DNA from 3 places in the Bradyrhizobium sp. CCBAU 53338 genome. Region 1 is predicted to be linked to each of the others. Evidence: predicted binding sites of a transcription regulator. Region 1 holds the regulator's gene; each other region holds the start of a gene.
The links. The regulator LexA, encoded in region 1, represses DNA repair genes until DNA is damaged. The targets are predictions, from matches to a motif close to TGTTCNNNNTGTGTTCNG.
Positions count from the first base shown of each region.

Region 2: a site for LexA is predicted at 1,606-1,623, ahead of XH90_RS03005 (helicase-related protein). Genes of this name have one in related genera too.
Region 3: a site for LexA is predicted at 1,565-1,582, ahead of XH90_RS26885 (PA0069 family radical SAM protein). Genes of this name have one in related genera too.

Region 1 is NZ_CP030048.1:3,795,754-3,799,927, forward strand. It holds gene XH90_RS17800 (ComEC/Rec2 family competence protein) at 1-571, shown strand, start outside; gene XH90_RS17805 (hypothetical protein) at 582-1,016, opposite strand; gene XH90_RS17810 (hypothetical protein) at 1,210-1,413, opposite strand; gene lexA (transcriptional repressor LexA) at 1,597-2,298, opposite strand; gene glp (gephyrin-like molybdotransferase Glp) at 2,475-3,686, opposite strand; gene XH90_RS17825 (hypothetical protein) at 3,912-4,106, opposite strand.
Region 2 is NZ_CP030048.1:630,093-634,266, forward strand. It holds gene XH90_RS03000 (DUF3108 domain-containing protein) at 483-1,292, shown strand; gene XH90_RS03005 (helicase-related protein) at 1,749-4,174, shown strand, end outside.
Region 3 is NZ_CP030048.1:5,745,540-5,749,713, reverse strand. It holds gene XH90_RS26890 (phosphoketolase) at 1-1,393, opposite strand, end outside; gene XH90_RS26885 (PA0069 family radical SAM protein) at 1,604-2,779, shown strand; gene XH90_RS26880 (ribonuclease HII) at 2,868-3,653, shown strand; gene XH90_RS26875 (glycosyltransferase family 39 protein) at 3,753-4,174, shown strand, end outside.

The DNA.
Region 1 (4,174 bases):
CGTGGCTGCGACCGTCTGGGGGCTGTCGGTCCGGCAACCCGATATCCTGATTGCCGCTGACGGCCAGAACGTCGCAGTGCGAGGCAGGGATGGGCAACTGCACGTGATCAGAATGAAGAAGGACAATTTTCTGCTCAAGGAGTGGCTTGCCGCCGACGCTGACCCGCGCGACACGGCCAGCGCCTCGCTTGGTGACGGCGTGTCATGCGACGACGCCGGCTGCGTGACGACGCTCGCCGACGGTCGCATGATTGCGCTGTCGCTACGCATCGACGCGCTGGCCGACGATTGCAGTCGTGCCGCGCTGCTGGTGACGACCAGGCCTACGGCGCCGGATTGCGCCGCGATGGTGGTCGATCGACCGCGTCTCGCGCACCAGGGCGCGCTGGCGCTCACACAGCGCGGTGACGGTTTTGCGATTCAGGCTGTGAGGGGAAGGGGCGCAAACCGCCCCTGGTCGCCGGCGGCGACCGGCGATGGAGACTTCGAGCAGACCCTCATGCCAAGGTCGGTAGCTCCACGCTCCCGGGACGTAACACCGTCGGAGGCCGACCTTCAGGCTGAGGAGTAAGATCGACCTTTCAGCCGATCGGCAGGCGCGGCGTCGTGGTGCGGCTGTCAGCGATCCCTTGCGGCTTCTGCTCGCGCTCGCCGAGCGGCTGGGTCACGGGCAGTTGCAGCACGGTTGCGCGCTGGCCTTCGACGAGCTGCGTCACCAGCACGTATTTGCCATCGGGGAATTCGATCGCATCGTGATGACGATCGGGAATGTGCGGATCGACCTTGCCGAACTTGCCGACGCGCGAGTTGACGGTGCGCGTCCAGATCCACCTGTTATCGTAACGGACGTTGTCGGCGAACGCGAGCTCCGTTCCCGGCAGCAGGCAGACCGCGACCGACATGTCGGCTTCGGAGGCGAAGCCGCGCGTCGAGGTGCCGCGAAATGTTGTCGTGACGATCGTCTCGCCGACTTCTGCGGGACGTGTCGCGACGGCATGCAGGCTATAGTCACACATCGGGTGCTCCTCATCAGGGATAGCAACCCGCGCCTCTGGCCTGGAGGCGCAGGCCTCTATCAGAGTGGAAGCCTGCAAGACTCCGCTCGGTTGTAGGCAAATCTGCGGCTCGGATACGCAAGCCGCAATCACAATATCTTTCCCGAACCGCCAGGAACAAAGCCTGCTTCCGTGCATTCGGCGACCGTCGCCGTCAGCGTCCGGCCGGTGCCGACCAGCCCGAATATGGCCATGCCGGCCGCGAGGATTGCTCGACGGTATTATGCGCATCACGCAATTGCGCGCTCGTCGCCTGCGGCGCCTTGCGGGCGCGATGTTGCGGCTGCGCAGCGAGGGCTTGTGACGCCGATGCTGCAATCAGCGCCATCGTGACGGTGCTCAGGAAGATCTTGCGCATGGTTGTCTCCTCGGTCGCCTGGAGGCTTATGAAGCGATGCGTGCTTCGTCGCGGCGTGCCGAGGATGTAGTACTGGAGAGGGGGCCGGATAATCTGTGCAAAACCAGAAAGACCATCCGGCCGGAGCGGACAATCGTCCGCTCCGATCGTTGAATGCGCGTGAGCGCTCAGGTCGTCCGGCGCTCAGTACTTCCGATACAGTCCGATCAGCTTGCCCTGGATCTTGACCCGGTTGGGCGGGAGGATGCGGACCTCGTAGGCCGCGTTGGCCGGCTCCAGCGCGATCGAGGCGCCGCGGCGGCGGAAGCGCTTCAAGGTGGCTTCCTCGTCGTCGATCAGCGCGACCACGATATCGCCGGTGTCGCAGCTCTCGTTGCGCTGGATCAGCGCCATGTCGCCGTCGAGAATGCCGGCGTCGACCATGGAATCGCCGCGCACTTCGAGCGCGTAGTGCTCGCCAGCGCCCAGCATGTCAGGGGGGACGCTGATGGTGTGGCTGCGGGTCTGCAGCGCCTCGATGGGCGTGCCGGCTGCGATCCGGCCCATGACGGGCACCGCGACCGGACGCTCGCCCTCGTCGGCGGGCGGGCTCGATGTCGTGCGCACCTTGCCGAGATTGCCTTCGATGACGCTTGGCGTGAAGCCGCGGCGGCTACCGGCGGCGGCTTGGAGCTCCGGCAGCTTGATCACCTCGATGGCGCGGGCCCGGTTGGGCAGGCGGCGGATGAAGCCACGCTCCTCGAGCGCCGTGATCAGGCGGTGGATGCCCGACTTCGAGCGCAGATCGAGCGCGTCCTTCATCTCGTCGAAGGAGGGCGGCACGCCGCTTTCCTTCAGCCGCTCGCTGATGAACCGCAGGAGCTCGTATTGTTTGCGCGTTAACATCTCGACCAAAATCCCCCTGACGATGTCGTTCGATTCCGAGACGCTGAATTCAGCAATAAGCCGCTACATGCTCGAAACAAATCATGAACGAACACTATATGTTCGATACATGTTCCGCAACTGCTTAATTTACCGTGAACGCGGCAAAGTTCGCGGAACGGTTGCGAACGATGCGCTCAGGCGGGCAGTCGCAACACCTCGCAGTGCGCTCCCGCTTCGGCCTTCGGTGCGAATGGCGGACGCACGAGAAGTGCCTGTGCCGCAGCGAGATTCGCAAGCAGCGAGGAGTCCTGGTGATTGACGGGAAGGGCGACGAGCGTGCCGTCGGCACGCTCGTCGAGACGCGCACGCAGATAATCCTCGCGCTGGTCATTGGCGCCGACGTCGCGGCCGAGCACGGCGCGTTCGCGGCGATGATGGACAACCGAACGGCCGGACAAAGCGCGAATCAGCGGGACCATGAAGAGGAAACCGCACACGTAGGAAGACACGGGATTGCCGGGCAGGCCGATCACGCGCATCGCTCCGAGCTGTCCGTTCATCATCGGCTTGCCCGGCCGCATTGCGATCTTCCAGAACGCCATCGCAGTGCCTTCGTCCCGGAGTGCCTGCTGCACCAGATCGTGGTCGCCGACCGAGGCGCCGCCCGTCGTGATCAGGATGTCGGCGCTGGATTCTCGCGCGCGGCGGATACCGGCGCTGGTGGCGGCAAGCGTATCTGCGGCAACGCCGAGGTCGATGGTGTCGGCGCCCTCGCTGCGGGCGAGCGCGTGCAGGGCGTAGCCGTTGGAATAGACGATCTGGCCATGACCGGGCGTCGATCCCGGCATCACCAGTTCGTCGCCGGTCGCGAGGATCGCGACTTTCGGACGGCGGCACACCGCGAGCTGCGGGTGGTTCATGCCGGCGGCAAGTGCAAGGTCCCGCTCGGTGAGCCGTACGCCCTTGCGCAGGAGCACGTCGCCCTCGCGGAAATCGATGCCGGCGGGGCGAATGTGGCGCCCGGTGACGGCGGCCTCCTTGATGGTGATGCGCTTGCCGTCGGTGACGGTGTCCTCCTGGATCACGACCGCATCCGCACCATCGGGGATGACACCACCGGTGAAGATTCGCACGGCTTCGCCGGCGCTGACGGTCCCTGCGAACGGCCGGCCGGCTGCGACTTCGCCGATGACGACAAGCTGCGCCCCGGGCTTCGCCGCATCGGCCGCACGAACGGCATAGCCGTCCATCGCCGACATCGCCTGCGGCGGCTGCGTCCGCCGCGCCGCGACGTCGCGCGCGAGCACGCGGTGGAAGGCCGCGTCGAGTGCGACGACCTCTTCGGTCAGCGGCTGCGCGCCGGCAAGCACCGCGGCGAGCGCGTCGGAAACCGGCATCAGGGCCACGGGTGAAAACTCCAGCTGCGCCCGTTCGGGCAAATCGGCGGCGAGAGTTCTAGCCGAGTGCAGGCGCAGAGGCAAAACGGTGGTCGCGCAGCATGATTTATCGTGCGTCGTCAGCTTGGCGACGAAGGCGCAAGATCAAAGTCGCCGCGGCATGATCCGGAAGGCGAAGCAGACCGGTTCGAGGATGGCCATGGCGAGGATGACGAGAGCCACGGCCAGCACCGGTCAGGTCCCCGGCTGCTTGTCCGGACTGACGTCTGGCGCTTCGGGACTCTGGTCCCTGTCAGGCATCGGATCGGCCTGGGCCTTGAGATCGGCGGCCTTGCTGATCAGTTTTGCGGAAAGGTCAGAATCCGAGGTGGTTCTGGCGTATTTCATCAGCAGAGAGGCCTGCTTGGTGAGGTAGGTTTTGCCCAACACGATGATAAGTCCGATGTAGAATTCCCAACGGACTCATGAGTCCGGAAACGGGCATTCGTTCCCGGAAC
Region 2 (4,174 bases), 3.2 Mb from region 1:
GGGCGCCACGGGGGCTAATTCTGTGTCCTTGCAGGGAGCGGGCGGACGTATAGGGGGATAGCGGCGGGTAGTCAAGGATTTGGGGCGGGGTTTCATGCCACGCAACAGGTGTCATCGCCCGGCTGGACCGGGCGATCCAGTATTCCAGAGGCCGGCGTTTGAGAGCTCGGCCTCACCAGATCCGTCTCGGCGTACTGGATACCCCGCTTTCGCGGGGTATGACAGCGGAATGGGCGGACAGAGGTATCGCAGCCCGCGGGTTCGCCCAATCACCAAAACGGCAGTGTTTGAAGCGTCTTACCATCACAAAAGGGGCGCAATCGCCGATGAATAGTCCGGTGAGTTCCCTGGCTTTGGCGCCTGGATGCATTGCTTAGCGCCGCAACTGGCTTAAGTAACAACCACTCGCTTCCCGATTGGATCGTCTCGTGCACACGCTCACCCTCTTTCCGCCCCGGCTGCGCGCGGCCGGCAGGCTGGCTTTGGCCGCTGTCGGCGGGCTGATGCTGGCGTGGGGGGCCGCGCCGGCCGCGGCGCAGGGCAAGCTCGAGGCGCAATACGAGGCTTCGCTATCGGGCATTCCGGTCGGCCGCGGCGCCTGGAACATCGATATCCAGGACGACGTGTTCTCGGCGGCGGCCTCCGGCGGCACCACGGGCATCCTGAAATCCTTCGCGGGCGGGTCCGGCACCGGCGCCTCGCAGGGGCGCATCGTCAACGGCGCGCTGGTCGCCTCCGCCTACCAGGCCTCCACCACCACCTCGAAGAAGACCGAAGAGATCCACATCACCCTCGACAAGGGCAATGTGAAGGAGTTCGGCATCATTCCGGAGCCGCCGGTCGACCCCGACCGCATCGTCGTCACCGATGCGCATCGCCGCGGCGTGTTCGATCCGATGACCGCCTCGCTGGTGCGCGTCCCCGGAACCGGCGATCCGCTGTCGCCGGAGGCCTGCCACGGCAGCGCGCCGGTGTTCGACGGCCGCATGCGCTACGAGCTCAGGCTCGATTTCAAGCGCATGGCGACCGTGAAGGCGGAGAAGGGCTATCATGGCCCGGTCGTGGTCTGCGCGCTCTATTTCGTGCCTGTGGCCGGCTACATCCCCGACCGCCCCGTGATCAAGTACCTCGCCGCCCAGCGCAACATCGAGATCGCGCTCGCCCCGGTCGCGGGCACCAGGATTTTGGTGCCGTTCTGGCTGAAGGTTCCGACCCCGCTCGGCCCGGCGATGCTGGAGGCGACCAGCTTCATCACGACGGCGCTGCCGCCGCGGGTCGCGAAGACGCAGTAGCGCTGCGCTACGATTCCCCGTTACATCAACGGCTTACCCGCCGCCACCGCGCCATCGGCCGCAAGGCCCTTTCTACTGTGCATGGGGTTGTTTTCGCGAGATTGAGTTGGGGCGCAGCTCTGCCGGGAATCCATTTGACTCCGTCCCGATTCTGATTCGACTCCGCGCCATCCCCAACTTAAGGAATTCCGCCCCCAAATCGTCGCTTGTGCGACGGCCCAAAACTCCATCTAGTGCGCAGGAAACGAGGCCCCGCGAGATGTTGCGTGAACGTAACGGGACTCCGGGGGGAGTCAGCGATTCGGCCGCGATTCGTTCTAGAGTCGTTCCGAAGCTTAAAGCGCGAGGGAAAAGCGTCGCAAAGTGAGACAGTTGCGCGAGTGTCGCGCGCCCGCACCCCGCCGCCCCAGATAGCACTGACATTCGCCAAAATCGCGATTACCTAATAAGCTAGACATGGCCTTTCCTCCTTCCCCCTTCGCTTCCGAGCGCGCGCCAGGCTCCGGCGTCACCGCGGTGCTCGGTCCGACCAACACCGGCAAGACCCATCTCGCCATCGAACGGATGCTCGCGCATTCCTCGGGGCTGATCGGCCTGCCGCTGCGCCTGCTCGCGCGCGAGGTCTACAACAAGATCGTCGCCCGCGTCGGGCCGGAGGCCGTCGCGCTGGTGACGGGCGAAGAGAAGATCAAGCCGAAGAACCCGCGTTATTGGGTCTCGACCGTCGAGGCGATGCCGCGCGACCTCGATGTCTCCTTCCTCGCCGTCGACGAGATCCAGATCGCCTCCGACCTCGAACGCGGCCACGTCTTCACCGACCGCATCCTCAACCGCCGCGGCCGCGACGAGACGCTGCTGCTGGGCGCGGCGACGATGCGTCCGATCATCGAGCGGCTGCTGCCGGGCGTGTCCATGATCACGCGGCCCCGCCTGTCGCAGCTCGAATTCGCCGGCGACCGCAAGATCACGCGCCAGCCGCGCCGCACCGCCATCGTCGCGTTCTCCGCCGACGAGGTCTACGCCATCGCCGAGCTGATCAAGCGCCAGCATGGCGGCGCGGCCGTGGTGCTCGGCTCGCTCTCGCCCCGCACGCGCAATGCGCAGGTCGAGATGTTCCAGAACGGCGACGTCGACTATCTCGTCGCCACCGACGCCGTCGGCATGGGCCTCAATCTCGACGTCGACCACGTCGCCTTCGCCTCCGACCGCAAGTTCGACGGCTACCAGTTCCGTCGCCTGACGCCGGCCGAGTTCGCGCAAGTCGCCGGCCGTGCCGGCCGCGCCACCCGCAACGGCACCTTCGGCACCACGGGCCGCTGCGGCCCGTTCGAGCCCGAGCTGGTGAACGCGCTCCAGAACCACGTCTTCGATCCCGTGAAGATGCTGCAATGGCGCAACTCGAAGCTGGATTTCTCCTCCCTCGGCGCGCTCCAGGTCTCGCTCAACCTCGCCCCCGGCCACGACACGCTGACGCGGGCGCCGATCGCCGAAGACATGCGCGTGCTCGACCATGCCGCCCGCGACGGCGAGGTGCGCGATATCGCGCATGGCAAGGCCGCCGTGGAGCGCCTGTGGGAAGCCTGCCAGGTCCCCGATTACCGCAAGCTCTCGCCCGCCGCCCATGCCGAGCTGGTGACGACGCTCTACGGCTTCCTGATGCAGAAGGGCTGCATCCCCGATTCCTGGTTCGCCGCCCAGGTCGACCAGGCCGACCGCGTCGACGGCGACATCGACACGCTGTCGGCCCGGATCGCGCAAATCCGCACCTGGACCTTCGTCGCCAACCGCCCGGACTGGCTGAAAGACCCCGAACGCTGGCAGGGGACCGCGCGGGAGGTCGAAAATAAATTATCGGATGCGCTCCACGAACGCTTGACTGAGCGTTTCGTTGATCGCCGGACCAGTGTATTGATGCGCCGCCTGCGGGAGAACACGAGCTTGAATACGGAAATCGGCAAGACCGGCGAAGTTATCGTCGAAGGCCATGTCATCGGCCGCCTCGATGGCTTCACCTTTGCACCGGATGCGGCGGAAGCCGGCTCCGATGCGAAAGCCTTGCAGGCTGCCGCGCAAGCGGTGCTCGCCGGCGAGATCAATGCGCGCGCCGAAAAGCTCGGCAACGCGCCGGACGACCAGTTCGTGCTGACGTCGGACGGCACCATCCGCTGGACCGGCGACGCCGTGGCGCGCCTCGTCGCCGCGGAGGAGGCGCTGCATCCGCGCATCCGCATCATCTCGGACGAGCGGCTGACCGGCGGTCCCCGCGACAAAGTGCAGGCGCGGCTCGACCTCTGGCTCAAGACCCATATCGAAAAGCTGCTCGGCCCGATGTTCGAGCTGTCGAAGGCCGAGGACGTCACGGGCATCGCCCGCGGCATCGCCTATCAGCTGGTCGAGGCGCTCGGCGTGCTCGAGCGCCCGAAGATCGCGAACGAGCTGAAGGATCTCGACCAGCCCTCGCGTGCGACGCTGCGCAAATACGGCGTCCGCTTCGGCGCTTACCACATCTATTTCCCCGGCATCCTCAAGCCCGCCGCGCGTGCGCTGGCCGCGCTCTTGTGGGCGCTGAAGCAGGACAATGTCGATCTGTCGGCATTGTCGGGCGCGCAGCATCTGGCCTCATCCGGCCGCACCTCGTTCCCGGTCGACAAGAGCTTGCCGCGCGACGCCTATCGCGTGCTCGGCTACAAGCAGGCCGGCGAGCGCGCCGTCCGCGTCGACATTCTCGAGCGCCTTGCCGATCTGATCCGCCCGGCGCTGGCCTGGCGCGAGAATTCGCCCGGCGAAAAGCCCGCCGGCGCGTTCGACGGCCGCAGCTTCGTGGTGACGCAGGCGATGACCTCGCTCACCGGCTCCGCCGGCGAGGATTTCGCCTCGGTGCT
Region 3 (4,174 bases), 1.9 Mb from region 1:
TCAGCACCTCCATCACGCGGCCGTCCTGCGCGAGATGAGCGTCATAGGGTTCGATCGGCTCCATCCAGACCCGTTCGGTCGCCTCGAATACGGCATCGAGCCGGTTTGACGCGGTCTCATCAGGACCCATGATGCGGAAGTTGCGCTCCTTCGCGTTGAGACGAATGACGTCGCGCAGGAATCTTCCAAGTTCGCGCGTGGCCTCGCCGGTGACGGTGCCGGGATGCGGTACCTCGACCGCGAAACTGCGGAAGTCGGGAAGCTTCAGCTCCTTCTTCAGCAGGCCGCCATTGGCGTGGGGATTGGTGCCCATGCGCCTGTTGCCTTCGGGCGCCAGCGCCTGAAGCTCCGGAATGAGCGCGCCGCTTCTGTCGAACAGTTTTTCCGGCTCGTAGCTGCGCATCCAGTCTTCGAGAATCTTCAAGTGTGCCGGATTCTCGCGGCAGTTCGCGACGGGCACCTGATGCGCGCGCCAAAAGCCTTCGACCTTTTTGCCGTCGACCTCCTTCGGGCCGGTCCAGCCCTTCGGGCTGCGCAGCACGATCATCGGCCAGCGCGGCCGCGCGACGCTGGTTCGGCCGTCTCGGGCGTGCTGCTGGATCGAGTGGATGCTGGCGACCGCGACGTCGAGCGCATCCGCCATGGCCTGGTGCATCAGCTTCGGATCGTCGCCCTCTACGAACAGCGGCTCGTGGCCGAATCCGCGGAACAGATCGCGGATCTCGCTGTCGGGCATCCGCCCGAGCACGGTCGGATTTGCGATCTTGTAGCCGTTGAGGTGCAGGATCGGCAGCACTGCGCCGTCATGCGCGGGATTGAGGAACTTGTTGGAGTGCCAGGACGCCGCCAGCGGGCCGGTCTCGGCCTCGCCGTCGCCGACGACACAGGTGACGATCAAGTCAGGGTTGTCGAACGCCGCGCCATAGGCGTGCACCAGCGCATAGCCGAGTTCGCCGCCTTCGTGGATCGAGCCAGGTGTCTCCGGCGCCGCGTGGCTCGGGATGCCGCCGGGAAAGGAGAACTGCCTGAACAGTTTCCGCAATCCATCCGCGCTGCGCCCGATGTCAGGATAGATCTCGCTGTAGCTGCCTTCGAGGTAGGTGTTGGCCACCATGCCCGGACCGCCATGACCGGGACCGCAGACATAGAGCACGCTGATATCAAGCGCGCGGATAACGCGGTTGAGGTGCGCATAGATGAAATTCAGTCCCGGCGTCGTGCCCCAATGGCCGAGCAGGCGCGGCTTGATGTGCTCGGGTCGCAAGGGCTCGCGCAGCAGCGGATTGTCCAGGAGATAGATCTGCCCGACGGAGAGGTAGTTCGCCGCGCGCCAGTAGCGATCCAGGAGATCGAGGTCGCTGCTTGCAGCGGACGATTGTCGTTGAAATGTCATGATCCTGCCGACCTTCAGCGCAGATCGTCACCAACCGGGTTCCGGCGAGATCGATCCTTCCGCGGCATCAAACGGGATCGAGATGACCCGGTGTTGCGTGAGGTCAAAAGCCGGCGCGCGAAGTTTGGGCAGGTCTACTGTGCATGGGGTTGTTTTCGCGTTTTCGATTCTTGTTCTTGATTTGTTCCTTTCCCGTGCTATCTTGATGGCATGAGTCCAGCTTCTTCTTCTGCTCTCAAGCACCCGCCGGTCACGGCGCCCTCCGAGCCGGCGGGTGCGCCTTCCGATTTCCCCGCGGATTTTCCGGAACTTGGCGTCGCCATCGACCGCGCGCGCAGGCGAGGGCGGGGCGCGCAATCCAACGCCAGCGGCCGCTTCGAGGCCGAGGCGCGCGTCGCTTTCGATGACGGCTGGCAGAGCCTGGAAGAGCTGCCGCCGTTCAAGACCGTTGTCGGCGTCGACACCTCGCGCAAGGTGATCACCCGCAACGATTCCCCCGACATCGGCTTTGACCGCTCGATCAATCCCTATCGCGGCTGCGAGCACGGCTGCGTCTATTGCTTCGCACGGCCGACGCACGCCTATCTCGGCCTGTCGCCTGGGCTCGACTTCGAGTCGAAGCTGTTCGCCAAGCCCGAGGCGCCTGGTCTGCTCGAGAAGGAACTCGCGGCTTCCGGCTATGAGCCGCGGATGATCGCGATCGGCACCAACACCGATCCCTATCAGCCGATCGAGCGCGAGCGCAAAATCATGCGCGGCATTCTCGAAGTGCTGGAGCGCACCGGCCATCCCGTCGGCATCGTCACCAAGTCCGCGCTGGTGGTGCGCGACATCGACATTCTCGCAGCGATGGCCAGGCGCAATCTCGCCAAGGTCGCGATCTCGGTCACCTCGCTCGACCCGAAGCTCGCACGTACCATGGAGCCGCGCGCCTCGACGCCGCCGAAGCGGCTGGAGGCGCTGAAGCAACTCTCGGAGGCCGGAATCCCCACCACCGTGATGGTGGCGCCCGTGATCCCTGCGCTGAACGATTCCGAGATCGAGCGCATCCTCGACGCGGCCGCGCACGCCGGCGTCAAGGAAGCCTCCTACGTGCTGCTGCGGCTGCCGCTCGAGGTACGCGACCTCTTCCGCGAATGGCTGATGGCGAACTATCCGGACCGCTATCGCCACGTCTTCACCCTGATCCGCGACATGCGCGGCGGCCGCGACTACGATTCGAAATGGGGCGAGCGGATGAAGGGCACGGGACCGATGGCCTGGACCATCGGCCGGCGCTTCGAGATCGCCTGCGACCGGCTCGGTCTCAACAAGCGCCGCTGGAAGCTGACGACGGATCATTTTGCGCGGCCGAAGCAGAACGGCGAGCAGCTCAGCCTGTTCTGAGGCGCGGGCGTGGAGGCCGTCCGAGAATAACGGGAATTGCGCGGGTTCCCGGTTGCGCAGGCGAGGCGGCTTGCGCACGATCCCGGCCATGATTCGGGACAAGTCCGCCAGGAAACCGGCCAAAGCCGTGCCAGAGAAGGCTGCTGCGAAAAAAGCAGCGCCCGCCAAGGCAAGCTTTCGCCGCGAGCGCGCGCTGATCAAGCGCGGCGTCTGGCCGGTCGCGGGCTGCGACGAGGCCGGCCGCGGGCCGCTCGCTGGCCCCGTGGTGGCGGCCGCGGTGATTCTCGACCCTGATCGCATTCCGCGCGGCATCGACGATTCCAAGCGGCTGACCGCCGAAGAGCGTGAAAAGCTGTTCGACAGGATCTGCGCCACCGCGCAGGTCTCGGTCGCCGTCGCCTCGCCGGCGCGAATCGACCGCGACAACATACTGCGCGCCTCGCTGTGGGCGCTGAAGCGCGCGGTGGTCGCCTTGCCCGAGGCGCCCCGCCACGTTTTCGTCGACGGCCGCGACCGGCTCGACACGGCCTGCGACTGCGAAGCCGTGATCGGCGGCGACGGCATCGTACTGTCGATTGCAGCCGCCTCCATCGTCGCCAAGGTGACGCGCGACCGGCTGATGTGCGCGCTGGCGCAGGATTGTCCCGGTTATGGTTTCGAGCAGCACAAGGGCTATGGCGTGCCCGAGCATCTCGACGCGCTCGACCGCCTCGGCCCCACCATCCATCATCGCAGCTTCTTCGCTCCCGTCGTCGCCGCCCGCGCCAAGCACATGCCCTGGACGGTCGAGCCGGTGCGGGATCTGTTCGAGGTCGCCGAGGTCGAGGTGCAGGTGGAGGCCTCGGTTGAAATCGATGCTTCGGCAGGCCTCTAGCGTAGACTGGCGTTGCCACGACGCGTGGCGCCCTTTATCAAAACAGGCGTGAGCGAATAGGGCCGGCTGGACGGGTTGGCTGCATCTTGCGGGCGTTGCATGCGGTTTACCTCCCTGGTCATCGAGCTCATTCGCGCCCGGCCGCGACTGATCGTCTGGATTGCCGTGCTGCTCCAGGCCGCGATGTGGCTGCTGGTGGCGCTGTTGTTCTACCACAGCCCGCCCGGCAGCCTCGCGACCCTGCTGGCCTTCGGCAGGGAATACCAGGTCGGCACTGATCTCGGCCCGCCGCTGTCGATCTGGCTTGCCGATATCGCCTATCGCGTCGCGGGCGGCCACATGTTCGGCGTCTACGTGCTGGCCGAGCTCTGCGAGATCGCGACCTTCATCGCACTCTATCATCTGGCGCGCGCCGTCGTCGGCACCCAGCAGGCGGTGCTCGCCGTGCTCTTGACCATGACGGTGCTGGCCTTCTCCTCGTCGGCGCTCGACTTCGGCCCGCTGGTACTCGCGCGGCCGCT